Regions from separate parts of the Variovorax sp. FW305-3-2-15-B-LB1 genome, predicted to be linked through region 2. Evidence: predicted binding sites of a transcription regulator. Region 2 holds the regulator's gene; the other holds the start of a gene.

Region 1 (15,702 bases), on a different contig from region 2:
TTGCAGGGGGCAACACCAGAGGCCCGGCAAAGCCGGTTCCTCGGTGTTCCTGATGAAGAGGGACCTTTGTAATGTTTGAACTCCGCCTCATGGCGCCGGAAGACCGGGTCGAAATGCTCGGCGATGCGCTCGACGCACTCGATGCGTTGAGCGTGTCGGTCGAAGACGCCGATGCGCAGACCGATGCCGAGCAGGCCCTGTTCGGCGAGCCCGGCATGCCGCCGCCCAAGGAGGGCTGGCAGCGTTCGCGCGTGATCGCGCTGTTCCCCGACGAAGCGGCCGCCCACGAGGCGGCCTCGGTGCTCGCGCTGCAGGACTTCTTCGAAGGCTGCGCGGTGCTCGGCGTGGCGCCGGTGCCGGACCAGGACTGGGTGCGGCTCACGCAATCGCAGTTCGCGCCGGTCGAGATCACGCCCGAATTCTGGATCGTGCCCACCTGGCACGAGCCGCCCGCGCAGGCCAAGCAGGTGATCCGGCTCGACCCGGGCCTGGCCTTCGGCACGGGCACGCACCCGACCACGCGCATGTGCCTGCGCTGGATCGCGACGCAAGGCGAGGGCGCTTTTGCCGACCAGCGCGTGCTCGATTACGGCTGCGGTTCCGGCATCCTGGCCATCGGCGCGGCCAAGTTCGGTGCGCGCAACATCGACGCCGTCGACATCGACGAAGCCGCGGTCTCCTCGACCCGGCTCAACGCCGAGGCCAACGGCGTGCAGCTGAACGCCGGCCTGCCCGAAGCAGCGAAGGGCGAGTACCAGACGGTGCTCGCCAACATCCTCGCGACGCCGCTCAAGGTGCTGGCGCCGCTGCTGCGCAGCCATGTGGCCGCTGGCGGTTCGCTGGTGCTGGCCGGCATCCTCGAGCGCCAGGCCGACGAGCTCAAGGCGGCCTACGCGCCGTACGCCGCGCTCGAAGTCAGCGACACCGAGGACGGCTGGATCCTCATGACCGCGCGCTGCTGAAGCGCGCGGCCGGGCGCTCGCACCGCGGGCGCCCCGGGCGCCTGCCTGCACGGCGGGGGCCCAACCCTACAATCGCCCGGTCATGAGCCTCGTCACGCGTTGCCCCGCCTGCACCACCACCTTCAAGGTGGTGCGCGACCAGCTTCGCATCTCGGACGGCTGGGTGCGCTGCGGCCGCTGCAGCCATGTGTTCGATGCCACGCTCGACCTGCAGGAGGCGCCCGACGGTGCGGTGTCCGCACCCGCCGCGCCGGCGCCCGCACCCACGTCGGCAGCTTCGCCGATGTCTTCGATGGCCGCACTGGTGGCGTCTTTCGACGACGCACGCCTCGACCTGGCGGCCGCACGGCCGGCGGTCGAGGAGGCCGACTTTCTCGACGACGAGTCCGAGCCGCAGGCACCACCGCCTGCCCCGCAAGACGAAGCCGGACTGTCGACCGCTGCCACCAACGTCGCGCCGGCTGCGTCCCCGCTGCCTTTCGAGCTGACGCTGCCCGCACACGGCCTCGCCGCGGACGAGCCCTGGTCCGACCTCGACGCCACCGAACCCGCATGGCGTCCGCCCGCGAGTTCGCTGCCGCCGTTTCCGAACATCGACCTGAACCTCGGCGCACCGCCGCTCGCATCACCGCCGCCTGCGCCGCCCTTGCCCGACCTGCCGCGCAGCTCGGCGCTGCGCGGGCTGGTTGCAGCGACCGGCGAGAACGACGACGGCGCGGCCGCGGAGCGCGAGCAGGAAGAGAAGGACCACGACCAGCTCCTGATCCAGAAGGCGCTGCGCCGTGCGCGCGCCAAGTCGGCCAAGATCGCGAACGCCAAGGCCCGCGATGCGCAACACGAAGAGGCTGCCGCACCGCTGCCGGGTCCCGGCGTGCGGGCCGAAGGCGAGCCGGACTTCTCGCTCTCCGCGACCTTCGAGGCGCCTGAAGAGCATCCCTTCGCCGAAGAAGACGAGCCGACCGAAAAGGCTGTCGGCTTCTGGCAGCGCAAGGGCGTGCGTCGTCTGCTCGTGCTGCTGGCCGTGCTCGCGGCGTTGGCCCTCATCGTGCAGATCGTTCGCCACGAGCGCGACGGCATCGTGGCGCGCCAGCCGAACCTGCGGCCCGCGCTGTCGGCGCTGTGTCAGTACACCGGTTGCGAGCTCGCGGCGCTGCGCCAGATCGGCGACATCGTGATCGAGGGCGCGGCCTTCGCGCGCGAGAAGAGCGGCGGCAACGACTACCGTCTGAGCTTCACCTTGCGCAATGCGGCGACCGTGCCGCTCGCGATGCCGGCCATCGAGCTGTCGCTGCTCGACACGCAGGAACAAGCTGTCGTGCGGCGCGTGCTGACGCCCACCGACTACGGCGCGCCGGGCGTGCTGGCGGCGCGTGCCGACCGCGCGGCCTCGCTGCCACTGACCCTGTCGGCCAGCGAAGCGGCGGCACTGCCGCCGATCGCGGGCTACCGCGTCGAAGCTTTCTATCCCTGAGCGGAGCGCCGACACGCGCGCCGTTCGTTTCCTTTCTCATCCAACCTACGGTCCACCCATGGCAGCAGTGATTTGCGGTTCCCTCGCGTTCGACACCATCATGACTTTCGAAGGCCGGTTCGCCGACCAGATCCTGCCGGACCAGCTGCACATCCTGAATGTGTCGTTCCTGGTGCCGGGCCTGCGCCGTGACTTCGGCGGCTGCGCCGGCAACATCGCCTACAGCCTCAACGCCCTGGGCGGCACGGCGCTGCCGATGGCCACGCTGGGCAGCGATGGCGCCGACTACGCCGAGCGCATGCGCACGCTGGGCATCAGCACGGAGTTCGTGCGTCAGCTCGACGACACCTTCACCGCGCAGGCGATGATCATGAACGACACGGACAACAACCAGATCACGGCGTTCCATCCCGGCGCGATGCAGCAGGCGCACATCACGAAGGTGGTGCCGCGCGAGGACATCAAGCTCGGCATCATCGCGCCCGACGGCCGCGAGGCGATGCTGCAGCACGCCGAGCAGTTCGCCGCCGCCGGCATTCCCTTCGTGTTCGATCCGGGCCAGGGCCTGCCGATGTTCGACGGCGACGCGCTGCGCCACTTCATCGAGCTCGCGAGCTGGGTCGTCGTCAACGACTACGAAGGCAAGATGCTGTCGCAGCGCACCGGCTGGAGCCTGGCCGAGATCTCGCAGCGCGTGCGCGGCCTCGTGGTCACGCTGGCGGCCGAGGGCTGCGAGGTGTGGACCGGTGGCGAGCGCGAGCACGTGCCCGGCGTGACGCCCACGGCCGTGGTCGAGCCCACGGGCTGCGGCGATGCATGGCGCGGTGGCCTGCTGTACGGCCTGGAAAAGGAATGGCCGCTGGCGCGCTGCGCCGCGCTTGGCAACCGCATCGGTGCGCTCAAGATCGCGCAGCGCGGACCGCAGAACTACCAGATCGATCGCGCGACGCTCGACCTGTGATTCGCTGACGACCCGCCCACATCGCTTCGGCGATTCGGCGACAGCGGGCGCCCATGAAAAAAGCCCGGCACCTTGCGGTGCCGGGCTTCGTGCCTTTCAAGGCCGCTGAGAATTCACTCAGGGCTTGCTGGCCGTCGGAAACGGCCAGGCTGCCTGGGGATTCAGCGTCGTTTGCGCCGCAGGGGCAGGCGCTACGGCAGCCTTCGCAGGCGCGGCGGCCTTCTTGGCAGCAGGCTTCTTGGCAGCAGCGGCAGGCTTGGCAGCGGGCTTTTTCGCGGCTTTCTTGGCCGCGGCCTTCTTGGCAGGGGCCTTCTTGGCGGCAGCCTTCTTCGCAGGGGCCTTCTTGGCAGCAGCCTTCTTGGCAGGCGCCTTCTTCGCTACGGCCTTCTTGGCAGGCGCCTTCTTGGCGGCGGCCTTCTTTGCCGGAGCCTTCTTGGCAGCGGCCTTCTTCGCCGGTGCAGCCTTCTTCGCTACGACCTTCTTGGCTGCAACCTTCTTGGCCGCGACCTTCTTTGCCGGAGCCTTCTTCGCTACGACCTTCTTGGCGACAGCCTTCTTAGCCGGAGCCTTCTTGGCCGCGACCTTCTTGGCCGGAGCCTTCTTCGCGGCGACAGCCTTCTTAGCCGGAGCCTTCTTTGCAGCGGCCTTCTTGGCCGGCGCTTTCTTTGCAGTTGCCATTTCTATTTCTCCTTGATCAAGTTGAAAAAATCAACCTATTGAAGCACTCCACGCGCGTTGGGAGCGTGAAGCGATTCATGGCGTTGGAATCTGAGCCCCAGCACCATGAACACCTGAGCCCTCGTCCATGCCGCGCTCTTTGGCGCAGTCGGTGGCAAGGGCAATTCTTGAATTCATGAATTGTTGTGTATCGAAAAATTCAATCCCAGGAGAGCGCACCACCCGACTGGTACTCGATCACGCGGGTTTCGAAAAAGTTGCGCTCTTTCTTCAGGTCAATCATTTCGCTCATCCAGGGGAACGGGTTTTCCTCGTTCGGGAAGAGCGTTTCGAGGCCGATCTGCTGCGCGCGCCGGTTGGCGATGTAGCGCAGGTAGCCCTTGAACATGGAGGCGTTCATGCCGAGCACGCCACGCGGCATGGTGTCTTCGGCGTATTTGTATTCGAGCTCGACGGCCTTCATGAAGAGGTCCTTGATCTCGGCCTTGAACTCTGCGGTCCACAGGCCAGGATTCTCGAGCTTGAGCTGGTTGATCAGGTCGATGCCGAAATTGCAGTGCATCGACTCGTCGCGCAGGATGTACTGGTACTGCTCGGCAGCGCCGGTCATCTTGTTCTGGCGGCCCAGCGCGAGGATCTGCGTGAAGCCGACGTAGAAGAAGAGACCTTCCATCAGGCAGGCGAACACGATGAGCGACTTGAGCAGCGTCTGGTCGGTCTCGTGCGTGCCGGTCTTGAAGTTCGGGTCGCTGATGGCGTCGATGAACGGGATCAGGAACTGGTCCTTCTCGCGGATCGACGGCACTTCGTTGTAGGCGTTGAAGATCTCGCTCTCGTCCAGGCCGAGCGACTCGACGATGTACTGGTACGCGTGCGTGTGGATCGCTTCCTCGAAGGCCTGGCGCAGCAGGAACTGGCGGCACTCGGGAGCCGTGATGTGGCGGTAGGTGCCCAGCACGATGTTGTTGGCGGCCAGCGAGTCGGCGGTCACGAAGAAGCCGAGGTTGCGCTTGACGATGCGGCGCTCGTCTTCGGTCAGGCCGTTCGGGTCTTTCCACAGCGCGATGTCGCGCGTCATGTTCACTTCCTGCGGCATCCAGTGGTTGGCGCAGGTGGCGAGGTACTTTTCCCAGGCCCACTTGTACTTGAACGGCACCAACTGGTTGACGTCGGTCTGGCCGTTGATGATCCGCTTGTCGGAAGCCTTGACGCGCTGGCCTGCAGCGGCGGCCACCGGTGCGGTGGCAGTGGCGGGTTGTGCAAGCGACGAAGTCGGAGCGGCGACCGCGCGGCCAGCGGAAAGACCGCCGGTCGATGCGTGGTGCTGCTGCAATCCTTGTTGCATATCCTTTGGTAAGGAGGGCTTGACTTCTTCGTCCCAGGTCAACATAGAAAAATCCAATGCGCAATTATCGGAGCAACGATGTGAGTTGCAAAGTGCTCGTTCACATCGTGCGCCATTTATGGGGTTGTTATGTTGCTCGCATGCATCGCGCGACGTCAGTCAATGCCTTGATTGATTGAACGTCGCGCGCTTTTCACTTGTGCGAGCACCTCGCTGATCGATCGAAGCGTCTTGTGTGTTGACGCTTCACTTGCACATCACTGGCAGGCTTCGCAGGTCGGATCGTCGACACCGCAGAACGCGATGTCGGTGGCGGGCATCGCGCTCATCTGTGCCTTCGCTGCAGCAGCGGCGGCTTCGAGTGCGCTCATGCCCGAGGGTGCGTCGTTGCCCGACGACACCGCGTTGAGACGGCCCGATTGCACCGTCGACTTTTCAGCGTGCGTCGCGCTCTGCGTGCGCAGGTAGTACGTGGTCTTCAGGCCGCGCAGCCAGGCGAGCTTGTAGGTGTCGTCGAGCTTCTTGCCCGAGGCGCCGGCCATGTAGATGTTCAGCGACTGCGCCTGGTCGATCCACTTCTGGCGACGCGCGGCGGCTTCCACCAGCCACGTGGTTTCGACTTCGAACGCGGTGGCGTACAGCGCCTTCACGTCCTGCGGCACGCGGTCGATGGGACGCAGCGAACCGTCGAAGTGCTTCAGGTCCATGACCATCACGTCGTCCCACAGGCCCAGGCGCTTCAGGTCGCGCACCAGGTAGTGGTTGATGACGGTGAATTCGCCCGACAGGTTCGACTTGACCGACAGGTTGCCGAAGCAGGGTTCGATCGAGGCGTCCACGCCGATGATGTTCGAGATGGTCGCCGTGGGGGCGATGGCCACGCAGTTCGAATTGCGCATGCCGTCGGCCTTGATCTTGGCGCGCAGCGAATCCCAGTCGAGGGTGGCCGAGCGGTCCACTTCGACGTAGCCGCCGCGGGCCTTCTCGAGCAGGTCGAGCGAGTCGATCGGCAGGATGCCCTTGTCCCACAGCGAGCCCTTGTAGCTGGAGTACTTGCCGCGTTCCTTGGCCAGCTCGGTCGAGGCCCAGTAGGCGTGGTAGCAGATGGCTTCCATCGACTCGTCGGCGAACTGCACGGCTTCTTGCGAGGCGTAGGGAATGCGCAGTTCGTACAGCGCGTCCTGGAAGCCCATCAGGCCCAGGCCGACCGGACGGTGGCGCAGGTTCGAGTCGCGCGCCTTCTTCACGGCGTAGTAGTTGATGTCGATCACGTTGTCGAGCATGCGCATCGCGGTCGAGATGGTGCGCTTGAGCTTTTCCTGGTCGACCTTGCCGTCCTTCAGGTGCTGCAGCAGGTTCACGGAACCCAGGTTGCACACGGCGGTTTCGGTGTCGCTGGTGTTCAGCGTGATCTCGGTGCACAGGTTCGACGAGTGCACCACGCCGGCGTGCTGCTGCGGCGAGCGCACGTTGCAGGCGTCCTTGAACGTGATCCAGGGGTGGCCGGTCTCGAACAGCATCGTGAGCATCTTGCGCCACAGGTCCGAGGCCTGGAGGGTGCGCGCGGGCTTGATCTCGCCGCGGGCGGCCTTTTCTTCGTAGGCGACGTAGGCCTTCTCGAAGTCGGCGCCGAACAGGTCGTGCAGGTCAGGCACGTTGGAGGGCGAGAACAGCGTCCAGGTGCCCTTTTCCATCACGCGGCGCATGAACAGGTCGGGGATCCAGTTGGCGGTGTTCATGTCGTGCGTGCGGCGGCGGTCGTCGCCGGTGTTCTTGCGCAGCTCCAGGAACTCCTCGATGTCGAGGTGCCAGGTTTCCAGGTACGTGCAGACGGCGCCCTTGCGCTTGCCGCCCTGGTTCACGGCCACGGCCGTGTCGTTCACCACCTTCAGGAACGGCACCACGCCTTGCGATTCGCCGTTGGTGCCCTTGATGTGGCTGCCCAGTGCGCGCACGCGGGTCCAGTCGTTGCCCAGGCCGCCGGCGAACTTCGACAGCAGCGCGTTTTCCTTGATCGACTCGTAGATGCCGTCCAGGTCGTCGGGCACGGTGGTCAGGTAGCAGCTCGAGAGTTGCGAGCGCAGCGTGCCGGCGTTGAACAGGGTGGGCGTGCTCGACATGAAGTCGAACGAAGACAGCACTTCGTAGAACTCGATGGCGCGGGCTTCGCGGTCGATTTCGTTCAGCGACAGGCCCATGGCCACGCGCATGAAGAACGCCTGCGGCAGCTCGATGCGGGTCTTGCGCACGTGCAGGAAGTAGCGGTCGTACAGGGTCTGCAGGCCCAGGTAGTCGAACTGGTTGTCGCGCTCGGCCTTCAGGGCGGCGCCCAGGCGGGGCAGGTCGTACTGCAGCAGCTTCTCGTCGAGCAGCTCGTTCTCGACGCCCTTCTTGATGAACTGCGGGAAGTAGTCGGCGTAGGCGGTGGCGCGCTCGACCGGCATCACTTCGCGGCCGATGATTTCCTTGAAGATCGTGTGCAGCAGCAGGCGCGCGGTGGCGAAGGTGTAGTCGGGGTCCTTCTCGATCAGCGTGCGGGCGGCCAGGATGGAGGCCTTGTAGACCTCGTCCAGCGGCACGCCGTCGTACAGGTTGCGCATCGTCTCGGCGACGATGGGGGCGGCGGTGATGCTGTCGCCCAGGCCCTGGCAGGCCGATTCGATCAGGCCCTTGAGCTCGTTCAGGTCCAGCGCCACGCGCTCGCCGTTGTCGAGCACGTGCAGCGCCGGTGCGGCGGGCACGTCCTGCTCGCCTTGCTTCGAACGTTCCTGGGTGCGGCGTTCGCGGTACAGCACGTAGGCGCGCGCGATTTCATGGTGGCCGCCGCGCATCAGGCCGAGCTCGACCTGGTCCTGCACGTCTTCGATGTGGAAGGTGCCGCCGCCCGGACGCGAGCGGACCATGGCGCGGATCACGCCTTGCGTCAGCGTGTCGACGGTCTCGCGCACGCTGGCGGAAGCCGCGCCTTGGGTGCCGTGCACCGCCAGGAAGGCCTTCATCATGGCGATGGCGATCTTGTTCGGTTCGAAGGGAACGACGGCGCCGTTGCGGCGGATGATCTGGTAGTGCGCGAGGTTCTGACCGGTGGGCGAGCCCGCAGTGTCTTGTTGCTGCTGCGGCGTCGCGGGGACGGCGCGGGGGGTCGACGGGGTGTTCAGTGCAGTTTGCATTCGCTTCCTCTCGGTTGTGCAATTCTTGTTGGTTGGCAAGGCCTCGCGGGCCTTGCGTCGGCGTTGTTGCCGAACGGGAAGACACTATATCTAGGGTGTCTGTGCCCTACAAGCCACTACAGGTAGTGTTTTCCTATGGACGCAACCCTTACAGGAATTGCGCCGCATCCAGCGCATCGCCAGCGATGCCGCGTGAATACTGGCCCATGGTGGCGCAACCCGCACGGGGCGCGGCTTGCAAGGCGATTTGGGCCTGCAGGCCGCATGGTTGCTACGTCGCGTGCCTGCGCTTGCGAGATTGCTGCGCTGCGAGAGCGGCGCATCGCGGGCCACGGAGCGATTGAAAAAATTAGCGCGCGACCACCTGCTCGGGAAACATCTGTGGATTCCAGCCGAGCTGTTCGCGCAGCAGGCGCCAGTCGAAACCGGTGCCGGGGTCCTGCTTGCGACCGGGTGCGATGTGCTCGTGGCCGGCGATGTGGGCGATGGCGTAGTGCTGCGCGAGCGCGGCGCAGAGGCTGGCCAGCGTCTCGTACTGCGCCTCCTCGAAGCGTTCGCCCTCGAGGCCTTCGAGCTCGATGCCGACCGAGTCGTCGTTGCAGTTGCTGCGCCCGCGCCACGACGACACGCCGGCGTGCCAGGCGCGGTCCTCGCAGCTCACGAACTGCCAGAGCTCGCCGTTGCGGCGCACATAGAAATGCGACGACACCTCAAGCCCGCGGATCGACTGGAAGTACGGGTGCGCGTCCCAGTCGAGCCGGTTGGTGAAGAGCTGCTGCACCGCGTCGCCGCCGTATTCGCCCGGCGGCAGGCTGATGGAATGCAGCACGATCAGGTCGGTCTGCGCGCCGACGGGGCGCGGGCCGAAGTTGGGCGAGGGCAGGGCCTTGGCGAAGCGGTACCAGCCGGCGCGCCAGAGTCCGTCGTCGCCGGCCGGTGGGGTGACGGGGTCGTCAGTCGTCGGCATGCGCGGTGGTGCCGTCGTCGCCGTTGGGCGTGGAGATGCCCAGGCGCGCGATGCGGTAGCGGATCTGGCGCAGGCTCATGCCCAGCCGCGCGGCGGCGGCCGTGCGGTTGAAGCCGCTCTCGTGCAGCGCGCGCACGAGGATCTCGCGCTCCTGCTGGTCGAGCCAGGCTTGCAGATCGGAAGGCAGCGGCGGCGGCGCGGGCTTGGGTTCGGCCGCCGGCGCGGGGGCCGCAGCCACCGCAACGGCGGCTGGCGCTTCAGCGGATTCGCCGCGCGGCGCGGCCGGCATCGGCGTCATCGCGCCCATCAGGTCGATGTGCAGCTCGTCGCCGTCGTTCAGCGCCACCGCGCGGTGCAGCAGGTTCTCGAGCTCGCGCACGTTGCCGTCGAGCGGGTGCTGGGCCAGGCGCTGCAGCAGCGCGTCGGACAGGCGCGGCACGGGCAGGCCGCCGTCCTGGGCGATGCGCGCGAGCAGCGCGGTGCACAGCGCGGGCAGGTCTTCGCGGCGCTCGCGCAGCGCGGGCACGGCGATCTCGATCACGTTGAGGCGGTAGAACAGGTCCTGCCGGAAGCGGCCGGCCAGCACCTCGGCGTGCAGGTCCTTGTGGGTGGCGCTCACGATGCGCACGTCGACCGCGTCTTCCTGCGTCGAGCCGATGGCGCGCACGCTGCGCTCTTGAATGGCGCGCAGCAGCTTCGACTGCATGGCCAGCGGCAGGTCGCCGATTTCGTCGAGGAACAGCGTGCCGTCGCGCGCCGCCTGGAAGTAGCCGTCGCGGTCTTGCGAGGAGCCGGTGTACGAGCCCTTCTTGGCGCCGAAGAACTCGGCCTCGAGCAGGTTCTCGGGGATCGCGCCGCAGTTCACCGCGACGAAGGGGCCTTCGCTGCGCTGGCTGCAGCCGTGCACGGCGCGCGCGACCAGCTCCTTGCCGGTGCCCGATTCGCCGCGCACCAGCACCGGCGCCATGCCGCGCGCCACCTTGGCGATGCGCGACTTGACCAGGCGCATCGGGTCGGAGTCGCCGACCAGCCGGTCGAGCGCGGTGGCGCCGCTGCGCGTCACCGACAGCACATCGGGGCGTTCGCCGCCGTGACCCGCGGCCTGCGGCGCCGGCTTCTGCGGCACGACCACCGCGGCGCGGTTGGCCTGCACGGCCGACGCCACCACGGCGCGGAACTGCTTCAGGTCGACCGGCTTCGTGAGGTAGTCGAAGGCGCCGGCCTTCAGCGCCTCGACCGCGTTCTCGGCCGAGCCGTAGGCGGTCATGACCACGCAGCGCTCGCTGCGCTGGTCTTTCTGGATGCGGTGGATGATCTCCATGCCTTCGCCGTCGGGCAGCCGCATGTCGGTGATCACGGCGTCGAAGCGGCCGGCTTCGAGGTGCTGCCAGGCTTCGGACACGCTGCCCGCCGCTTCCACCCGGTAGCCTTCACGCAGCAGCGTGAGTTCGTAGAGCGTGCGCAGGTCGGGTTCGTCGTCGATGACGAGGATCTGCGCGGGGCGCGCGGCGGCGGCGGAAGACGGGAGGGAGCTCACGGCCGCTATTGTGTCAGCCGGTTTTCGCTCGGTGCGAAGCTGACGAAGAATTCGTTGCCCTCGGGCCCGCCCGGCACCAGCGCGCGCCGTTCGTAGCCGATGGTGGCGCCGTGGCGCCGGCACAGCTCGCGGCACAGGAACAGGCCCAGGCCGCTGGAGCGGCTCTCGGACGAGAAGAAGGGTTCGAACAGGTGGCGCTGAACCGCCGGTTCCAGCGGCGCACCGTCGCTCCACACCAGCAACGCGGCGCGCTGCACGCCGGCCCGCTGCAAGGTGGTGATGACCTGGATCGCGCCCTCGCGCTGGCTGGCGTAGCGCGCCGCGTTGTCCAGCAGGTTCACCAGCAGGCGGCGCAGGTGCTCGGCCTCGAAGCGCACCTCGCTGCCCGGCGCGTCGAGCGCCACGCGCACGCCCTTGCGTTGGGTCTGGCGTATCCATTCCTCGGCCAGGATCTGCGCGGCCGGGTCGAGCACCAGCTGTTCGCCCAGTGACAGCACGCGCTGCTGGCGCGCGCGCGAGACGTCGAGCACGTCGTCCACGATGCGCGCCAGGCGCTGCGCGTTGTGCTGCACCATGTCGGTCAGCTTGCGGTGCGCGGGGTCGGTCAGGTCTTCGCTGAGCAGCGCGCTGGCCTGCGCGATGGCGGCCAGCGGGTTGCGGATTTCATGCGCCACCGCGGCCGACATGCGGCCCATCGCGGCGAGCTTTTCGGTGCGGATGCGGGCCTCGAGCTCGCGCAGGTCCTGCAGGAACATCACGCACAGGCTGTCGGCGCGGCGGTCGTCGGTGGGCGTGAGCCGGGTCCGCACGCGCACCTCGCGCGCCGCGCCGCGGGCCTGCGCCACCGGGATCTCTTCGGTCTGCGGCGCGCGGCGCGCGAAGGTCTGGCGCGCCAGCGCGGCCAGGGCATGCCAGGCCGGCTGGGTGTGCAGCGGGAACGGCAGCGGCAGCTGCGCCAGGCCCTGGCCGAGGATTGCGTCCGCCGCCGGGTTGGCCGCGTGCACCAGGCCGTCGGTGTCGATCACCAGCACGCCTTCGCTCAGGGTTTCGATCACCAGGTCGTTGACCTGCGCCTGCATCTGCGCATGGCTGCGGCTGCGTTGTGCCACCGCCTCCTCGCGTGCCAGCCGGCGCGCGAGTTCGTGCGCGAGCAGCGCCACCACGAACAGGCCAGTGCCGGTGAGGGCGGCCTGCACGAAGCGCGCCGAAGGATCGCCGGGTTGCTGCAGCCAGTGCCAGCCGGCGTCGGCCAGCAGCAGCAGCGTCACGGTGGCCGTGGTGCCCAGGCCCACGAGCAGCGTGCCGAGCACCGCGCTCATCAGCACGGGCAACGCGAACAGCGGCGTGTAGTTGACGCTGCCGCCCTGCAGCACCTGCAAGGCGCTGAAGATGCCCAGGTCGACCCCGATGGTCAGCAGCCAGAGGGTGGAGAAGCCGCGGATCGGCGGCTCGAAGTGCGCGTAGCGCATCTCCAGCCAGGCCAGCACGAGGTAGCCGCCCGACAGCACGATCGGCAGCGGCTGCACGGCCTGTCCGATGGCGAAGGCTACGCCCTGCAGCAGCACCAGCACCACCGCCACGAAGCAGCGCGCCGCCATGAAGCCGCGCCACAACCGCAGCAGCGCCGTGCTGTCGCCGGCGCCCAGGTCGAGCACGTCCCAGTCGGTGGCCGGCTCGCCGCGCGACCGGCGCAACGAACTCATGCGGAGGTGCCGGCCTGGCGATGGGCGGCGCTGCAGAACACCGCGCCGTCCGGCCCGGGGAGTGCGTCGGCCGCAGGCAGGTGCAGCCCGCAGTGGGCGCAGCGCACCATCGCCTGCGGCGGGCCGACGGCCGGCGTGCGCTGTTGCGCTTTTTTGGCGCGTTCCTGCTGCGCGTCGCGCATCTCTTCGCGCCGGTTCTTGCGCCAGAGCCAGATCGCGACCCACACCACCGCGAGGACGAGCAGGTACTTCATGCGGGCAGGCGCGTCAGCACCACTTCGAGCACGAAGCGCGAGCCCACGTACGCCAGCAGCAGCAGTGCCGCGCCCGCATACAGCACGCGCCGCGCGGTGCGCCCGCGCCAGCCGAAGCGCGCGCGGCCGGTCAGCAGGACCGCGAAGCTGAGCCAGGCGAGCACCGAGAAGATGGTCTTGTGGTCCCATTTCCAGGCACGGCCGGCGGCGCCGTAGAGCTGCTCGCTGAACAGCAGGCCGGCCAGCAGCGTGGCCGACAGCAGCACGAAGCCCGCCGTGACGAAGCGGAAGGTGAGCCGTTCCAATGTGAGCAGCGGCACGCCGGCCTGCGCATCGGCGCTGGCGAGGCGGATCTGCTTTTCGGCCCGCGTGATCAGCCAGGCGTGCACCACGGCGGCGCCGAACAGGCCGTACGAGGCGATGCCCAGTGCGAGGTGCAGCGGCAGCCAGGGCGAGGCGCTGACATGCAGCGGCGTGCCCGGGAACAGCAGCGCCAGCAGCACGGCGGCCGCGCCCAGCCAGGCCAGCGCACGGCGTGCCTTCAGTTGCGGGTACAGGCGGCTTTCGACCGCGTAGACCGTGAGCACCAGCCACGCCGTGACCGACAGCGCCGGCGCAAAACCGAAGCGAGGGTCGCCGCCGATCAGCCCGTGGCCGAGCACCGCAGCGTGCAGCAGCCATGCGATGCCGAGCGCCCATTGGGTGGTCTGGCGGCTGAGCCGCGCACCGGCGGCAGCGGCAAAACCGTAGGCTGCCGCGGTGGCGATGCCCAGCGCCACGCCGAGTGGGGAGGGGATCGCTAAAATCATCGGTGGAGTGTATAGGCTCGCCCCCCGGCTTCGCGCACGTCGCGTCGCTTCGCCCACCCCGCCGGGGGCGCCCCCCGCGAGAGAGCGGGCCCACGTACCGCTTCCAGGTTTTCACGACTTTCCATCGGTCCGCTGCCGCGGACAACAAGGTATTTCCTTCATGGCCACCGCCCTCACCGAAAAGTTCTCCCGCCTCGTCAAGACGATGAGCGGCCAGGCGCGCATCACCGAAAGCAACGTGCAGGACATGCTGCGCGAGGTGCGCATGGCGCTGCTGGAGGCCGACGTGGCGCTGCCCGTGGTGCGCGACTTCGTCGCCCGCGTGAAGGAGAAGGCGCTCGGCCAGGAGGTGCTGGGCTCGCTCAAGCCGGGCCAGGCGCTGGTGGGCATCGTCAACCGCGAACTCGCCGCCACCATGGGCGAGGGCGTGTCCGACATCAACCTCGCGGCCCAGCCGCCGGCGGTGATCCTCATGGCCGGCCTGCAGGGCGCCGGCAAGACCACCACCACCGCCAAGCTGGCCAAGCACCTGATCGAGAAGCGCAAGAAGAAGGTGCTCACGGTGTCGGGCGACGTGTACCGCCCGGCCGCCATCGAGCAGCTCAAGACCGTCACCAAGCAGGCCGGTGCCGAGTGGTTCCCGAGCACGCCCGATCAGAAGCCACTGGACATCGCGCGCGCCGCGCTCGACCACGCCAGGCGCCACTACTTCGACGTGCTGCTGGTCGACACGGCCGGCCGCCTCGCGATCGACGAAGTGCTGATGACCGAGATCAAGCAGCTGCACGCCGAGCTCGATCCGGTCGAAACCCTGTTCGTGGTCGATGCCATGCAGGGCCAGGACGCGATCAACACCGCCAAGGCTTTCAAGGAAGCGCTGCCCCTCACCGGCATCATCCTGACCAAGACCGACGGCGATTCGCGCGGCGGTGCGGCGCTGTCGGTGCGCCAGGTCACGGGCGTGCCGATCAAGTTCGCCGGCGTGAGCGAGAAGATCGACGGCCTCGAGGTGTTCGATGCCGAGCGCCACGCGGGCCGCATCCTGGGCATGGGCGACATCGTCGCGCTGGTCGAGCAGGTCACGGCCGGCGTCGACGTGGCGGCGGCGCAGAAGCTGGCCGCCAAGGTCAAGAGCGGCGCGGGCTTCGACCTGAACGACTTCCTCGGCCAGCTGCAGCAGATGAAGCAGATGGGCGGCCTCTCCAGCCTGATGGACAAGCTGCCGCAGCAGATGGCCGCCAAGGCCACCGAGGCCGACATGACCCGCGCCGAGCGCGACATCCGCCGCAAGGAAGGGATCATCCAGAGCATGACCCCGCTGGAGCGCCGCAAGCCCGAGCTGCTCAAGGCCACGCGCAAGCGCCGCATCGCGGCCGGCGCCGGCGTGCAGGTTCAGGAAGTGAACCGCCTGCTCAACGAGTTCGAGCAGATGCAGGGCATGATGAAGAAGATGAAGGGCGGCGGCCTCATGAAGATGATGAAAAAGATGGGCGGCATGAAGGGCATGGGCGGGATGCCCGGCATGGGCGGAGGCGGCGGCAAGCTGCCGTTCTGACCCGGCCGCTCGACGCATACATATATAGAGAGGCGCGCAGCCCCGCGATGTCCGCAGGCGACTGGAAAGAGCTCTACCAGGGCGCGCTGACCGGCGACCTCGACCTGGTGCGCTATCACATCGGCGCCGGCGTGAATCCGAACTACCAGCACCCCGAGATCCTGTGCACGCCGCTGGTGGCCAGCCTGGTCCAGGGGCACGGCGAGATCGCCAGCTACCTGCTGGACCACGGCGCCGATCCGAACCTGCTGTCTGAATTCGACGGGCTCACGCCGCTGCAGGCCGCCCGC
Region 2 (15,702 bases):
GGATGCGGCGCAGCTCGTCGGGCGCGATCGAGGTGCCGGTCGGGTTCGAGGGCGAGGCCAGCAGCACGCCGCGGGTCTTGTCGGTCCAGGCGGCCTCGACCTTTGCGGCGGTGAGCTGAAAGCGCTCCTCGGCCGTGGTCGGCACCAGCACGGCCTTGCCGTCCGCAGCGCTCACGAAGTGGCGGTTGCAGGGGTAGCTCGGGTCGGGCATCAGGATCTCGTCGCCCGATTCGATCAGCGCGAGGCAGGCCAACTGCAGCGCGGCCGAGGCACCGGCCGTGACGACGATGCGGCGGGCCGGCACGTCGACGTTGAAGCGCTGCTTGTACCAGCCGCTGATGCGCTCGCGCAGGTGGTCCAGGCCGGTGGCCTGCGTGTACTGCGTGGCGCCGGCGCGCACGGCGCGGGCGGCAGCTTCCTGCACGAGGGGCGGGGCGGTGAAGTCGGGCTCGCCGATGTTCAGGAAGATCATCGGACGGTCGGTGTGGGCCACTTCGCGGGCCAGCACGCCGGCCGCCTTGGCGACCTCCATCACGTAAAACGGTTCGATGCGCTGCGCGCGCGTCGAGATCCTCATGGGCGCGCCTTGCCGGTGGCCCGGTCGGCTTCCACTTCGAGCGGACGCAGCTGCGGCGCCAGGCCGTTGAGCACGGCGTTCACGTATTTGTGGCCGTCAGTGCCGCCGAATTCCTTGGCGAGTTCGATGCACTCGTTGAGCACCACGCGCCAGGGCACGTCGGGGCAGTTCTGGAACTCGTACACGCCGATCCACATCACGGCGTGCTCGATGGGCGAGATTTCGGTGAACTTGCGGTCCAGCAGCGGCAGGATCAGCGCGTCGAGCTGTTCGGCGCCGTTGATCGAGCCGTGCAGCAGCGCGTCGTAGTGCGCCGCGTCGGCCTTGTGGAAACCCGCGAGGTCGCGCGTGAAGTGGTCGATGTCGGTCGGGTCGTTGCGGCCCACCAGGTGCTGGTAGAGCGCCTGCAGCGCGAACTCGCGTGCGCGGCTGCGGTTCGACTTGGCCGCGGCCTTGCGTGCGCCCGTGCTGGTGAGGCCGGTGCGCGACTGGCGGGGCTTGGCGGACTTGGAGGTGTCTTCGGTCATGAAAGGGTGGCCAGCAGTTGTGCCATCTCGACCGCCACCTGGGCTGCGTCGCGGCCCTTGTCGGTCTGGCGGGCGACGGCCTGTTCGAGGTTTTCGGTCGTGAGGATCGCGTTGGCGATGGGCAGGCGGTAGTCGAGCGCGACGCGGCTCACGCTCGCGCCCGATTCGTTGGCCACCAGTTCGAAGTGGTAGGTCTCGCCGCGGATGATGCAGCCCAGCGCCACGAGCGCGTGGTAGCCGCCGCGCTCGGCGAGCGCCTGCAGCGCCACGGGCACTTCGAGCGCGCCGGGCACCTGCACATGATGGATGTCGGACGCGGCCACGCCGAGCGCCTCGAGCTCCGACAGGCAGGCCGCGGCCAGTGCGTCGGTGATGTCGGCGTTGAAGCGCGCCTGCACGATGCCGATGCGCAGGCCTTTGCCGTTGAGCGTGATCTCGCCCTTGTTGGAACCTTGCATGGTCGTTCAGTCTTTCGTGAGGTAACCGGCGATCTCGAGGCCGAAGCCGGCGGCCATGCTCGGCATGCGACGCGGCGCGCCGAGCAGGTTCATCTTGTGCACGCCGCATTCGCGCAGGATCTGCGCGCCGATGCCGTAGTTGCGCAGGTCCATGCGACCGCGCTCGGGCGCTTGCGCGGGGCGCGCGGTGCCGTCGAACTGCGCGAGCAGCTCGGCCGCGGTTTCGCCGCAGTTCAGCAGCACGGCCACGCCCTTGCCTTCGTTCGCGATGTGCGAGAGGCTGGCGTCCAGGCTCCAGGAGTGCATCGGGCGGTTGACTTCGAGCGCGTCGAGCACCGACAGCGGCTCGTGCACGCGCACCGACACCGTCTCTTCGGGCGCCCACTGGCCGCGCACCAGTGCCAGGTGCACGCCGCGGCTGGGCTTGTCGACGAAGGCGTGGGCCGTGAAGCTGCCCCAGTTGGTCTGGATCTCGCGGCAGCCGACTTTTTCGACCAGCGATTCGACGCGGCTGCGGTGCTCGATGAGTGCGGCGATGGTGCCGATCTTGAGGCCGTGTTCGGCCGCGAAGATCTGCAGGTCGGGCAGGCGGGCCATCGTGCCGTCTTCGTTCATCACCTCGCAGATCACCGAGGCGGGCGAGCAGCCGGCCATGGCGGCCAGGTCGCAGCCGGCTTCGGTATGGCCGGCGCGCATGAGCACGCCGCCGTCCACCGCCTGCAGCGGGAAGATGTGGCCGGGCTGCACCAGGTCGGCGGCCACGGCGTTGCGCGCCACGGCGGCCTGCACGGTGCGGGCGCGGTCGGCGGCCGAGATGCCGGTGGTCACGCCTTCGGCTGCCTCGATGGAGACGGTGAAGGCGGTGGAATGCTTGGCGCCGTTGCGCTGGACCATCGGCGGCAGCTGCAGCCGCTCGCACATCTCGCGCGAGAGCGTGAGGCAGATCAGGCCGCGCGCGTGGCGGGCCATGAAGTTGATGGATTCGGCGGTGATGTGGTCGGCGGCGATGACGATGTCGCCTTCGTTCTCGCGATCTTCCTCGTCCACGAGGATGACCATGCGGCCGGCGGCCAGCTCGGCCACGATGTCTTCGACCGGGGAGATCGGTGCGGGTGCACGGTCGGCGCGCGGGGCGCCGATCGGCGTGACGGAGGCGTTCATTTCGAAGTGTCCTTGGGAGACGTAGGAGAGGGTGTGAGCATGCCGGCCTGAAGCATGCGCTCCACGTAGCGCGCCACGGTGTCGATTTCGAGGTTGACCTTCGAGCCGGCCTTCAGGCCGCCGAGGGAGGTGTTTTCCACGGTGTGCGGGATCAGGTTGATGCTGACCTCGGCACCCTCGGCGATGTCGCTCACGCTGTTGACCGTGAGGCTCACGCCGTTGATGGTGATCGAGCCCTTGTAGGCCAGGAAGCGCGCCAGCGCGGGCGGTGCGACCACGCGCAGCTCCCAGCTTTCGCCGACCGGCGCGAAGAAGCTCACGTGGCCGATGCCGTCCACGTGGCCCGAGACGATGTGGCCGCCGAGGCGGTCGCTCGCGCGCAGGGCCTTCTCGAGGTTGATGCGGCTGCCCTCGTCGGTCAGGCCGGCCGTCTTGTCGAGGGACTCCGCGGAAATGTCGATGGTGAATTGCCCGCGTTCAGGTGCGAGCGTGGTGACCGTCATGCAGGCGCCGTTGAGCGCGATGCTGTCGCCGAGCCCGACGTCGTCGAGGTAGCCGTCGGGCACCTCGATGCTGAGTCGCTTGCCGTAGGAGGAGGAGGTGCCGAGGTCGTGGATGGCGGCGATGCGCCCCACGCCGGTGATGATTCCGGTGAACATTTCCACATTTTCGCAGACATCGAGGGGTCTTCGGCCCGAAGGGCCGGTTTGCGGCTGCGAATGTGCCGCGCCGCGTCGGCGGCGGCTCAGAAGCGGTCGCGGCCGGCGACGCGCGCGACGATGCGCAGGTCGGGCCCCAGCATGTCGACCGACTTGAATTCGAGCGGCAGCGCACCCGCCAGCGAGGTGAGCGGGCCCTCGGCATGCAGGTGGCTGGCGATGTCGAGCCCGCTGCCGATCAGCTTGGGCGCCAGGTACACCAACAGTTCGTCCATGCAGCCTTCGCGCAGCAGCGAGCCGTTGAGCTTGTGGCCCGATTCGACGTGCAGTTCGTTGACGCCGCGCGCCGCGAGGTCTTTGAGCATCGCGGGCAGGTCGACCTTGCCGTGCAGGTTGGGCAGGCAGGTGATGGTGGCGCCGCGGGCTTCGAGCGCGGCTGCCTTTTCTTCGTTGTGCCGGCTGGCGGCGTAGATCCAGACGGCGCGGCCAGCTATGAAAATGTGAGCGTCGGGCGAGGTCTGGAGGTGGCTGTCGACCACCACGAGGTGGGGCTGGCGCGGCGTGTCGACCAGGCGCACGTCCAGGCGCGGGTTGTCTTCGAGCAGCGTGCCGACGCCGGTCAGCACGGCGCCGGTGCGGGCCCGCCAGGCGTGGCCGTCGGCGCGCGCGGCCTCGCCGGTGATCCACTGGCTCACGCCGTTGTGCAGGCCGGTGCGGCCGTCGATCGAGGCGGCGATCTTCATTCGAACCCAGGGCTGCTTGCGGATCATGCGGCTGAAGAAGCCGATGTTGAGTTCGCGGGATTCGTCGGCGCCCGGCCCGACTTCGACCTCGACGCCCGCCGCACGCAGGCGCTCGAAGCCTTGTCCCGCCACGAGCGGGTTCGGGTCGGCGAGCGAGGCCACGACGCGGCGCACGCCGGCGGCGATCAGTGCGTCGCAGCAGGGGCCGGTGCGGCCGTGGTGCGAGCAGGGTTCGAGCGTGACGTAGGCGGTGGCGCCCGCAGTCGAATGGCCTTGGGCCTGCGCGTCGCGCAGCGCCATCACTTCGGCATGCGGGCCGCCGGCCTGTTGCGTGTGGCCCTGGCCGATCACGTGGCCGCCGGCGTCGCACAGCACGCAGCCGACGCGCGGGTTCGGGTCGGTCAGGCGGATCGCGGAGGCGGCCAGCCGCAGGGCGGTGGCGATGTGGGAGGCGTCGTGTCGGGAAGAGGACATGCCGGGTTCGTTCACGCCTTCTCGGGAGTCAGATGTCGCGCAGCAGCTGGCGGAACTCGTCCACGTCCTCGAAGCTGCGGTAAACCGAGGCAAAGCGCACGTAGGCGACCTTGTCGAGTTTCTTGAGTTCGCGCATCACGAGTTCGCCGACCTTCGTCGAATCGATTTCGCGCAGGCCGCTGGCCAGGAGCTTCTGTTCGATGCGCAGCAGGGCGTTGTCGATCTGCTCGATGCTCACGGGGCGCTTGCGCAGCGCCAGCATCATCGAGGCGCGCACCTTGGTCGAGTCGAAGTCGGCGCGGCTGCCGTCCTTCTTGACCACGACGGGGAAGTTGACGTCGGGGCGCTCATACGTGGTGAAGCGCTTGTCGCAGGCGCTGCACTGGCGGCGCCTGCGGACGAAGTCGGCGTCTTCCGAAACGCGGGTCTCGACGACCTGCGTTTCGAGATGACCGCAAAAAGGGCATTTCATGCGGCCAGTGCTTCTCTTCTTCTGATTACGAAATCAACGGTAGACAGGGAAGCGGCTCGTCAAGGCGTGGACCTTGGCGCGCACCGCGTCGATGTTCGCCGCGTCGCGCGGGTTCTCGAGCACGTCGGCCACCAGGTTCGCCGTGATGCGGGCCTCTTCGTCCTTGAAGCCGCGCGTGGTCATGGCGGGGGTGCCGATGCGCACGCCGCTGGTGACCATCGGCTTTTCCGGGTCGTTGGGGATCGCGTTCTTGTTGATCGTCATGTGGGCGGCGCCCAGAACGGCTTCGGCTTCCTTGCCGGTGATGCCCTTGGAACGCAGGTCGACCAGCATGACGTGGCTTTCGGTGCGTCCGCTCACGATGCGCAGGCCGCGCGCGGTGAGGGTGTCGGCCACGATCTGGGCGTTCTTGACCACCTGTTGCTGGTAGGCCTTGAACTCGGGCGTCAGGGCTTCCTTGAACGCGACGGCCTTGGCGGCAATCACGTGCATCAGCGGGCCGCCTTGCAGGCCGGGGAAGATGGCGCTGTTGATCGCCTTCTCGTGCTGCGACTTCATCAGGATGATGCCGCCGCGCGGGCCGCGCAGGCTCTTGTGCGTGGTCGAGGTGACGATGTCGGCGTGCGGCACCGGGTTGGGGTACACGCCCGCGGCCACGAGGCCGGCGTAGTGGGCGATGTCGACCATGAAGATCGCGCCGACGTCCTTGGCGACCTTGGCGAAGCGCTCGAAGTCGATGTGCAGCGAGTAGGCCGAGGCGCCCGCGATGATCAGCTTGGGCATGTGCTCATGCGCCTTGCGTTCCATCGCGTCGTAGTCGATGGCTTCGTTGGCGTCCAGGCCGTAGCTCACCACGTTGAACCACTTGCCGCTCATATTGAGAGGCATGCCGTGGGTCAGGTGGCCGCCTTCGGCCAGGCTCATGCCCATGATGGTGTCGCCGGGCTTCAGGAAGGCGAGCATCACGGCTTCGTTGGCCGAGGCGCCGCAATGCGGCTGCACGTTGGCGGCATCGGCGCCGAAGATCTGCTTGACGCGGTCGATGGCCAGCTGCTCGGCCACGTCGACGTGCTCGCAGCCGCCGTAGTAGCGCTTGCCCGGGTAGCCTTCGGCGTATTTATTAGTGAGCTGCGAGCCCTGGGCGGCCATGACGGCCGGCGAGGCGTAGTTCTCGCTGGCGATCAGCTCGATGTGATGTTCCTGGCGCGCGTTTTCGGCTTGAATGGCGGCCCAGATTTCGGGATCGGTCTGTTCGACCAGGATATTGCGTTGGTACATGGCAGTCCTTTGAAGACGAGGTCCTTGTTCAACCAAACAAGGGCTGCCCAGGCGAACGGCTGAACGCCTGTTGTGGTCAGGCGGCACGCTTCCCAGTGGTATTCCACGTCAGCGCGTGGCACCTTTTTCAGGGTGCTGCGCCTATCGCCAGTCGCGTACAGGCCGAGTGTAGCGCAGGCCCGCACGCATCCGGGCGGGGAGGGCCGGCAAGGCCTCAGGAAACTGCGGAGAGCAGGGCGACCTTGGCCGGCTCGCTGCCGGTAGCGGGCTCTTCACCCGCGGGCTTGGCCGGTGCCACGACCGGAATCGGCTGTGCGCGCGCCGTGGTCGGCGGCGGCACGACCATCGTCGACGGCGCACGGCCGGCGGCGACCTGGCGCAGGCGCTCGTGTTCGGCCAGCACCTTGGCGGCATAGCCGCCGTCGTCGTCGAGGTTGGCGGCGCCCACGTAGTAGCGCAGGCCGCCTTCGAGCGAGCCGGCGCGGGCGATGCATTCCTGCAGCACCTTCACGCCGACGCGCATGTTGGTCACGGGGTCGAAGGCGGTGAGCGTGCCGCCCGCGCTTTCGTACTTGTCGCCGTGCACGCGGGTCATGACCTGCATCAGGCCCTGGGCGCCGACGTGGCTTTGCGCGAACGGGTTGAAGCTGGATTCGATGGCCATGATGGCCAGGATCAGCGTCGGGTCGAGCTTGGTGCGCTTGCCGATCTGGTAGGCCTCGGAGACCAGCACGCTCAGCGGCTCGGCCGCAACGCGGTACTTCTTGCTGAGCCAGTAGGCCACCGCCGCCTGCTGCTTGGGCAGCTCGTCGGGGCTCGCGGCCGTGGTGCGCTCGATGGCGGTCGGCTCCAGGTCGGTGGGTTCGGGCGCGGGCTTGCGCGACTGCAGCCAGCCCATCAGTTGTTCCTCGCCGGTCTTGCGCAGGTCGGGGCGCGCCACGAGGGCGAGGGCCGCGAACACGATGGCCAGGCCGACCAACGCAAACCCGTTGTGGGTGATTTCAAAAAAGCCGTCTGCCACATCGGACACGAAGGTCCGTAGCCCGCGGGCTGTGGCATCAAACGCCTTGCTCATCGCTTTTTTCCTTTCTGTGCGGCACCTGGCATGCAGCGCCTGAAAGGGCGGTGGATGAAGGCAGCGGCGCTTGGATTGGTATGTACGAATCAGGCTCCGCGCATGGAGGGGGTGTGGGGTAGGGAGCGCGGCGGCCTGATCACGCCGGTGGAATTCGGCAGCGGATTCAGGGAGGCCCTGCTGCGTCCGGCAGCAAGGGCAGGCGGGATTCTATCGTGGCTAAATACACGGTCAAGCATAAGGATTTGGTTTCATATGTTAATAAGTGCTTGAAGAATCCCCCCGTCCGAGGGGCTTCCAAGGGGAGCGGGCCTACGGGAAATCCCTTGGAAAAAGGGATTTGCAAAGGAAGGGTGAGACGCCTAATCTGGACGGGCCTGAGGTTTCAGGCGTTTTTCCGAAGTCAGGCAGTCCGAGGTGCAAGTCAAGGACTCGAACGATGGAGGACTCCACGGCGGCAATCTCTTGCTGCCAGCACGGCGGGAACCATTACTTCCGGTCGCGCGAATCGATGGCATGGGTTTTGAGCCCGCCATCAAGCCCGGTGACAAGACACTTCGTCGACTCACCGGGCTTTCTTGTTTGTGGGGCTCACACTTTCGGCCTACCGATCCTGTCGAGGGGCGCGCGGGCATCGCAATGCCTCGCCAAAAGGGAACGCATTCACGTTTCCGCAGACTTTGTTGGCATCTGTTTGCGGCACACTTCTGCGGATGGATGCTGCTTCGATCAAACAGAACAAATGGGTGCGGCGTGGGGTCGTCGCGTTGCTGGTGGTGTTGGCCCTGTGGGCCATCGCGTGGCTGGCGGTGCCGCCGATCGCCAAGAGCCAGCTCCAGATGATCGCGAGCGAAAAGCTGGGCCGGCAGGTCACCGTCGGCAAGATCGACTTCAAGCCCTGGACGCTCGAGCTCGCACTGAATGACCTGCGCATCGCCACCGCCGACGGCAAGCAGCCGCAGGTGGCCATCAAGCGCATCTATGCCGACGCCGAACTGCAATCGCTGTTCCGCCTGGCGCCCGTGATCGACGCGGTGACGGTCGAGGCGCCCGCGGTGCTGCTCACGCACCTGGCCGACGGCAAGTACGACATCGACGACATCCTGGCCAAGCTGGCCTCGGGCCCGCCGCCCGATCCGAAGGCCGAGCCCGCGCGCTTCGCGATCTACAACATCTCGATCAAGGACGGCGCGGTCGACTTCGACGACCAGACCGTCAAGCGCCGGCACGAGCTGCGCGGCTTCATGCTGAACGTGCCGTTCCTGAGCAACCTCGCCTCCAAGCGCGAGATCACGACCGAGCCCAAGCTGGCCTTTGCGCTCAACGGCAGCCAGTTCGACTCGGCCGCCTTCACGACCCCGTTCGCGCAAAGCCGCAAGACCGACGCCCACGTGCAGTTCAAGGGGCTCGACCTCGTGCCCTACCTGGGCTACATCCCCGGCGGCCTGCCGGTGAAGCTGCAGGCCGGCAGCCTGGATGCCGACCTGAAGATCGATTTCCAGCAGACCAGCACCATCGGACTGAAGATCACCGGCACGGTCGAGGCCCATGGCGCCAAGCTGGGCGACGCGCGCGGTCGCGACCTGCTGGGCTTCGACTCGCTCAAGCTGGCACTGGCCGACGTGCGACCGCTGGAGTCGGTGTTCCACCTGAGCGAGGTCGCGCTGACCAAGCCGCAGCTGGTGGTGGCGCGCGACGCCGCCGGCCAGCTCAACCTGATGGCCACCGACCCGGCGACCGGCGCGGCCGAAAAGGCGGCGCCGCTGCCCGCGCCCGCCGCCAGCGCCCCGGGCGGCAATCCGGCCGTCGAGAAGCCCAAGCTCAAGGTGCAGGTCGACAAGATCGCGCTCGACGGCGGCCGTGTCGGCTGGCGCGACGAAACCGTCAAGCCCGCCGCGGCCATCGACCTCACCGACCTCGGCATCAACCTCACGGCCGTCACCTGGCCCATGGAAAAGCCCGCGCAGTTCGACGGCAGCACCGCCGTCGCGGGCGCCACGCTGAAGTTCAAGGGCAATGCCACCGACAAGGTCGCCGACGTGCAGACCGAGGTCGAGGCGCTGCCGCTGTCGCTGGCCGCGCCGTACCTGGCGCAGAGCCTGGAGCCCACGCTCGACGGCAAGCTCAGCGGCCAGATCGATGTGTCCTGGGCCCAGCCCGACCTGAAGTTCAAGGCGCGCCGCCTGGCGGCCGACGGCCTGGCGCTGACCCAGGCCAAGACCGCGCTGGCCAGCGTCGGGCGCTTCGAACTGGTCGACGCCGAGGTCGACATGACCAAGCACACCTTGAACATCGCGTCGTTCACCGCGACCAACCCGAAGGTGAGCGTCGAGCGCGACAACGAGAAGCGCTGGATGTTCGAGCGCTGGCTCAAGACCCCGGCCGGCGGCGCCAAGGTGGCGGCGCCCAAGCCGGCCGACGCCGGCGCGGCGCGCCCGAATAGTGCCAACACCAAGCCCTGGGCGCTGACCCTGGGCACGCTGGCGGTCGACAACGGCAGCCTGTCCTATGCGGACAAGGCCGGCTCGGCGCCGGTGGCGATCGAGGTCACGGCCTTCAAGCTGCTGGCCCAGAAGATCGCACCCGACACCAACACCGTCTCGCCGCTGCAGGTATCGGGCCGCATCGGCGCGGGCCGCCGCGCGGACCCGGGACGCTTCGACTACAAGGGCAACATCGTGCTCAAGCCGCTGGCGGCCGAGGGGCGGCTCGAGGTGGCGTCCTTCCCGGCGCATGCCTTCAAGGCCTACTACGCCGACGCGCTCAATGTGGACATCCGCCGCGCCTTCGCGAACTACCGCGGGACGGTGCGCTACGCGAGCGCGCCGGCCGGCATGAGCCTGAAGCTGGCCGGCGACACCGCGCTGGACGACTTCCGCGCCAACAGCGTCTCGCTGACCCAGTCGCCTGGCTTCGACCGCAACAACAGCCAGCTGCTGAGCTGGAAGACCCTGAGCCTGCGCGGCCTGCAGGTCAGCCTCGCACCCAACGCGGCCCCGACCGTGGACGTGCGCGAAACCACGCTGACCGACTTCTTCGCCCGCGTGATCGTCGACCCCACCGGCCGCCTGAACCTGCTGAGCCTGACCAAGAAGGGCGAGGAAGCCTCGAAGGCCGCCGCGGCCGCCGCCACCGAAGCCAGCACCAAGAAGGGCCCGGGTGGCACGACCACCACGACCCGCGCGCCGGCCGCCTCGGCGCCACAGCGGGCTTCGGGCGGTGCGCCGGTGTCGGCCGAAGCCATGGTCGGCGGCGCGCCCGAGCCTGCGCCGGCTGCGTCCGCACCCGTCGTGGCTGCCGCGCCTGCGGCCGATAGCGGCCCGGCGCCCGTCATCAACTTCGGTCCGATGAGCCTGGTCAACGGCAAGATCGACTTCACCGACCTGTTCGTCAAGCCCAACTACTCGGCCGACCTGAGCGAGCTGACCGGCAAGCTCAGTTCCTTCTCGTCGAACCCGCCGAACGGGCAGGGCGGTCGACCGGCGCTGGCCGACCTCGAGCTGCGCGGCAAGGCGCAGCAGACCGCGGCGCTGGAAATCACCGGCAAGCTCAACCCGCTGGCCAAGCCGCTCGAACTTGACATCACCGCCAAGATGCGCGACCTCGACCTGGCGCCGCTGTCGCCGTATTCGGTGCGTTACGCGGGCCACGGCATCGAGCGCGGCAAGATGAGCATGGACGTCAATTACAAGATCGCGCCCGACGGCCAGCTCACCGCCACCAACAAGCTGGTGCTCAACCAGCTGAAGTTCGGCGACGAGGTGGCCGGCGCGCCCAACAGCCTGCCCGTGCGCCTGGCCGTGACCTTGCTGGCCGACCGCAACGGCGTGATCGATGTCGACCTGCCGCTGCGCGGCTCGCTCAACGATCCGCAGTTCAGCATCGGCCCGCTGATCTTCAAGGCCGTGGTCAACCTGATCGTCAAGGCCGTGACCGCGCCGTTCAGCCTGCTGACCGGCGGCCTGGGCGGTGGCGGCAGCGGCGACTCGAGCGCCATCACCTTCGAGCCTGGCAGTTCCACGCTCAGCAGCGGCGCGAAAGAAAGCCTGGACAAGGTCGTGAAGGCCCTGACCGAGCGGCCGACGCTGCAGATGACGGTGGTGGGTACCTCCAGCCTCGAGAAGGAGCGCGACGCCTACCAGCGCCAGCGCCTGCGCCAGCTGACCCAGGCCGAGAAGCGCCGTGTCGCGGTGCGCGGCGGCCAGACCGGCACCGAGGTGGCGCCGGTGACCGATGCCGAGTACCCGGAGCTGCTCACGGCCGTCTACAAGCGCTCCGACATCACCAAGCCGCGCAACATGGTCGGCCTGGCCAAGGACCTGCCGGTGAAGGAAATGGAAAACCTGCTGCTGGCCAGCGTGCCGGTCGACGAGGAATCGATGCGCCAGCTCGCCGTCGAGCGCGGCGCCGTGGTGCGCGACTACCTGCTGGCGCAGAAGCTGCCGAGCGAGCGCCTGTTCCTGGGGGCCGTGCGCACCACGGCCAGCGGCAGCGACTGGAAGCCCGGCGCCGAGCTGAGCCTGACCATGAAATAGCCGGCGGGGCTTGGCTTTTCGCCTCGCCTTGCCATATATCTTGCGGGCCCTTTTCAGCCCGCCGAACGGTGCGCGCCGCAGTTCCGACACGGAATTCGGCGGGCTGTTCGCCAACTGGGTGAAAATGTCGATGTGCGCCGGCCTTTGCCGGCGCCTTCGCTTTCTCTACCAAGACAACGATTTCGCGCAGTGACCTCTACTTCTTCCAAGCCACACGACCTCCAGGCCCTCGACACGCTCACCGGCGGCGCCTTCACCGCGCCGACCTCGGGCGAGCGCGCCGCGCGCATCCGCGACTGGCTCGCGGGCAACCCTTCGTCCGAGCAGATGCAAGAGGTCTTCAAGGAGTTGAGCGGCCGCGACAAGGGCGCCGCGCGCCTGCTGCGCGAAAAGCTCGACGAAATCAAACGCGCCAAGGGCCAGGAAGCCATCGCCGCCGAATGGGCGCAGAAGGCCGAAACGCTGCTGGCGCAGTCCAAGCTCAACATCGCCGACGCACTGGCCTGGCAGCGTGACGCCGCCAAGGCCGGCGCGCCGCTGTCGCGCGAACCGCTGGCCGGGCTGAAGGCCCAGCTGGCCGAGCGCGTCAAGGGCATCGAAGACCTGCAGCACCGTGCGCAGGTCCACCGCGAAGCCGCCGTCCTGCTGGCGCAGCGCTTCGAAGTGCTGTCCACCAAGGGCTGGAAGGACGCCCAGGCCGCCGAGGAATCGCTGCGCGCCGACGTGACCCACTGGCAGCAGCAAGCCGCCGACATCGTGGCCGATGCCAACTGGAACAGCCTCGACGCCAAGTTCGCACCCCAGCTCGAAGCCTCCAAGTCGCAGCTGCTCGTGGTGTCCGATTCGTTCCACGGCGCGCTGGCGCAGGCCGTTGCCGCCGCGGCCGATGCCGCCGCGCCGCTGCCGCCGGTGCCCGTCTGGGCCGACGAACTGCGCGCGGCACGCGGCGAAGTGGTTGCGCCCAAGCCCGCCGCGCCCGCCCGTCCCGCCGCACCCAAGGTCGACCCGGCCGTGCGCGCCGCGGCGCAAGACGCCGTGCAGGCCGCCCTCGCCAAGCTCGAACAGGAAACCGCCGAAGGCCACGGCAAGGCCAGTGCCGGCGCCGCCGCCGCGCTGCGCGCCGTGCTCAAGGAGCACGGCAAGCTGGTCGACGCGCCGCTCGAAGCCCGCGTGCACGCCGCGCTGGTTGCCGCCGGCGAACTCGAAGGCTGGCAGCGCTGGAGCGCCGACAAGGTGCGCGAAGACCTCGTCGCCAAGGCCGAAGGCCTGCTCAAGCGCCCCGAAGGCCAGGCCCTTGGTGGCCGCAAGATGCAGGAAACCCTGCGCGCCCTGCGCGACCAGTGGAAGCAGGCCGACCAGGGCGGCGTGCCGAACCACGCGCTGTGGAAGCGTTTCGACGAAGCCTGCAACGAAGCCCACAAGGTGGTCGAGGCCTGGCTCGAGAAGGTGCGCGCCGATGCCGCCGAGCACCGCGCCCTGCGCGTCGCACTCATCGAAGAGGTCAAGGCCTGGGCCGCCGCGCATGCCGGCGCCACCGACCTGAAGGCGCACAACCGCGCGCTGCACCAGTTCGCCGACCGCTGGCGCGATGCCGGCCACGTGGGCGAGAAGGTGTTCGCCGAGCTGCAACCGCTGTGGAATGAAGTGTTCGGTGCCGCCCGTGCCCCGTTCGAAACGGCGCAGAAGGCCAGTGTCGAGCGTCGCCAGGCCATGATCGCCGAAGCCACCGAGCTGGGCGCCCAGCCGATGCTGCGCATCGATGCCGTGAAGGCGCTGCAACAGCGCTGGCAGCACGAGGCGCAGAGCGTGCCGCTCGACCGCCGCCACGAACAGAAGCTGTGGGACGCGTTCCGCGCACCCATCGACGAAGCCTTCAACCGCAAGACGGTCGAGCGCGAAAAGGCATCGGCCGCCATGAGCGAGCACGACCGCCATGTGCTCGAAGCCTCCAAGGCGCTCGACGCGGCCAATGCCGGCGGCGACGCACAGAAGATCCGCGCCGCCATCGCCGGCCTCGAAGCTGCACTGCGCGGTGAAGTGCCCGCACCGGCACCCGCCACCACGAGCGACGGCCCCTCGGTCGGCGCGACCGGTGTCGAAGCCCCCGGCCAGGCCGCTGCCGAGTTCGGCGAAAGCGCCGAGCAGACGCCGGGTTCGAGCGATGCCGAAGCCACGCCGTCCGCACCCGCGGCAGCAGTGGCCGACGCGCCCGACCTGGTCGCTCCCGCAGACGGCGCCGATGCTTCGGCCCGCAGCGACAGCGCCGCGCACGAAGCCGGCGAGGCTGCGAGCGTCGCTCCGGCCGCGCCGCCGAAGCCCGCACCCAAGCCCGTGGTCGCCATGCGTGGCGACGACCGGCCCAGCAGCAAGAAGGCCGAAGCCGCACCGGCCGCTCGCGGCACGGGCCGCTTCGGTGATCGCCGCGACGGTGGCCGTCCCGGTGCCGGCGGCCCCGGCCGTCCGAACGACCGCGGCGGCCCGCGTCCTGATGCCCGTGGTGGCGATCGCGGCGCGCCGGGCGGTGGCCGTTTCGGCGACCGTCCGCCGCGCGAAGACCGCGGCCCGCGCCTGGGCGATGCCGCCTTCCGCGCGCAGCGCGAAGCGCTCGAGCGTGCCGACATGGCGCTGCGCAAGCTGGCCGCGCAGGCCCACGGCGAAGCGCTCACGCAGGTGCTCGGCGCCTGGGAGCAGCGCGATGCCGCCCGCCTGCCCAGCGTGCAGGAACTGGGCCGTGCCGTGACGCCGGCCGTGCGCACCCAATGGTCGCAGGCCGTGGGTGCCGCACCGACGGCCGGCGCGAGCGATGCCGCCGAAGCACTGCTGCGCCTGGAGATGGCCGCCGAAGTGCCGACGCCCGCCGAGCAACTCGACGCACGCCGCGCGCTGCAGCTCAAGCTGCTGACGAAGCGTGGCGATCCGACGCCGGCCCAGACCTGGGGTCAGGATGCCGGCAAGGTGCTCGCCGCCGCGCACGACGCCGCCACTGCGCGCCGTCTGCAGAACGCACTGAAGGCTTTGCTGCGCAAGTAAGGCGTCCGCGCGCGTTCATGAGAAGGAGCCCGCCGCGTGCGGGCTTTTTCATGTGTGTCGACCCGTCCCGGCTCAAGGCAATTTGGCCAGGATCTTGTCCATTTCTCCGGCGGTATAGGCGCGCAGGGAGCGCGTGCGCACATTGCCCTGCATGGCGATGGCCAGACTGAATGCACAGAGCGCCTGCTCGTCCTCGGACTCCAGCACGCAGACCACATCGCAGTCGCCCATGGTCCAGAAGATCTCGCGCATGTTGACGCCGAGCTTCTGGGCGGTTTCCTTGGCGGCGGCAGCGCGTTTGGTGGTTTCCTTGACGCTCTGGATGCCCTTGTCCGTGAAGCTCAGCATGCCGATATAGGTCACCATTTTCTGCTCCTGTGTTGTTATCCGCGGGGGACGAATCACATGAAGCAACGCCGCCCCCGATGGCGACGCTCCAGGTCATCGGGCGCGCAGCGACGCTGTGGAGGGCGATGGCCGCAGCGATGCTACGCCGGGGGCCTGCAAAGGCAAGGCGCTCCCGATCAGCGCCTACTCAGGACGAGGTAGGCGGACCGCGATCGCGCGCGCAAGCAAGGAAACCAGATGTGAGGGGCGGTCAGGCCTGCGCAGGCCGAAAGAACGCATCGAAGAGAACCAGCACTGCCGGGAAGTCCCGCGCGAAGTTCGGCCGGTTCACGAAGTAGGCCTCGCAGGCCACCGCGAAGAACTCG

What was found. The regulator NrdR, encoded in region 2, represses ribonucleotide reductase genes. The targets are predictions, from matches to a motif close to CACNANATNTNGTG.
Region 1: a site for NrdR is predicted at 8,670-8,683, ahead of AC3WQR_RS25230 (ribonucleoside-diphosphate reductase subunit alpha). Genes of this name have one in related genera too.

The regions. Positions count from the first base shown of each region.
Region 1 covers NZ_JBYSZY010000053.1:18,296-33,997, reverse strand. The annotation lists gene prmA (50S ribosomal protein L11 methyltransferase) at 72-962, shown strand; gene AC3WQR_RS25250 (zinc-ribbon and DUF3426 domain-containing protein) at 1,045-2,433, shown strand; gene AC3WQR_RS25245 (carbohydrate kinase family protein) at 2,492-3,394, shown strand; gene AC3WQR_RS25240 (histone H1-like DNA-binding protein) at 3,512-4,072, opposite strand; gene AC3WQR_RS25235 (ribonucleotide-diphosphate reductase subunit beta) at 4,272-5,462, opposite strand; gene AC3WQR_RS25230 (ribonucleoside-diphosphate reductase subunit alpha) at 5,675-8,587, opposite strand; gene ampD (1,6-anhydro-N-acetylmuramyl-L-alanine amidase AmpD) at 8,937-9,554, opposite strand; gene AC3WQR_RS25220 (sigma-54-dependent transcriptional regulator) at 9,541-11,091, opposite strand; gene AC3WQR_RS25215 (two-component system sensor histidine kinase NtrB) at 11,097-12,794, opposite strand; gene AC3WQR_RS25210 (PP0621 family protein) at 12,791-13,048, opposite strand; gene AC3WQR_RS25205 (cytochrome C assembly family protein) at 13,045-13,857, opposite strand; gene ffh (signal recognition particle protein) at 14,018-15,412, shown strand; gene AC3WQR_RS25195 (ankyrin repeat domain-containing protein) at 15,460-15,702, shown strand, end outside.
Region 2 covers NZ_JBYSZY010000081.1:2,517-18,218, forward strand. The annotation lists gene AC3WQR_RS29660 (pyridoxal phosphate-dependent aminotransferase) at 1-577, opposite strand, end outside; gene nusB (transcription antitermination factor NusB) at 574-1,104, opposite strand; gene ribH (6,7-dimethyl-8-ribityllumazine synthase) at 1,101-1,562, opposite strand; gene ribBA (bifunctional 3,4-dihydroxy-2-butanone-4-phosphate synthase/GTP cyclohydrolase II) at 1,569-2,723, opposite strand; gene AC3WQR_RS29680 (riboflavin synthase) at 2,720-3,382, opposite strand; gene ribD (bifunctional diaminohydroxyphosphoribosylaminopyrimidine deaminase/5-amino-6-(5-phosphoribosylamino)uracil reductase RibD) at 3,469-4,599, opposite strand; gene nrdR (transcriptional regulator NrdR) at 4,628-5,071, opposite strand; gene glyA (serine hydroxymethyltransferase) at 5,105-6,349, opposite strand; ZMP/ZTP riboswitch at 6,388-6,514, opposite strand; gene AC3WQR_RS29700 (lytic transglycosylase domain-containing protein) at 6,564-7,424, opposite strand; gene AC3WQR_RS29705 (DUF748 domain-containing protein) at 8,138-11,959, shown strand; gene AC3WQR_RS29710 (hypothetical protein) at 11,970-12,152, shown strand; gene AC3WQR_RS29715 (DUF349 domain-containing protein) at 12,149-14,989, shown strand; gene AC3WQR_RS29720 (GYD domain-containing protein) at 15,062-15,355, opposite strand; gene AC3WQR_RS29725 (M90 family metallopeptidase) at 15,588-15,702, opposite strand, start outside.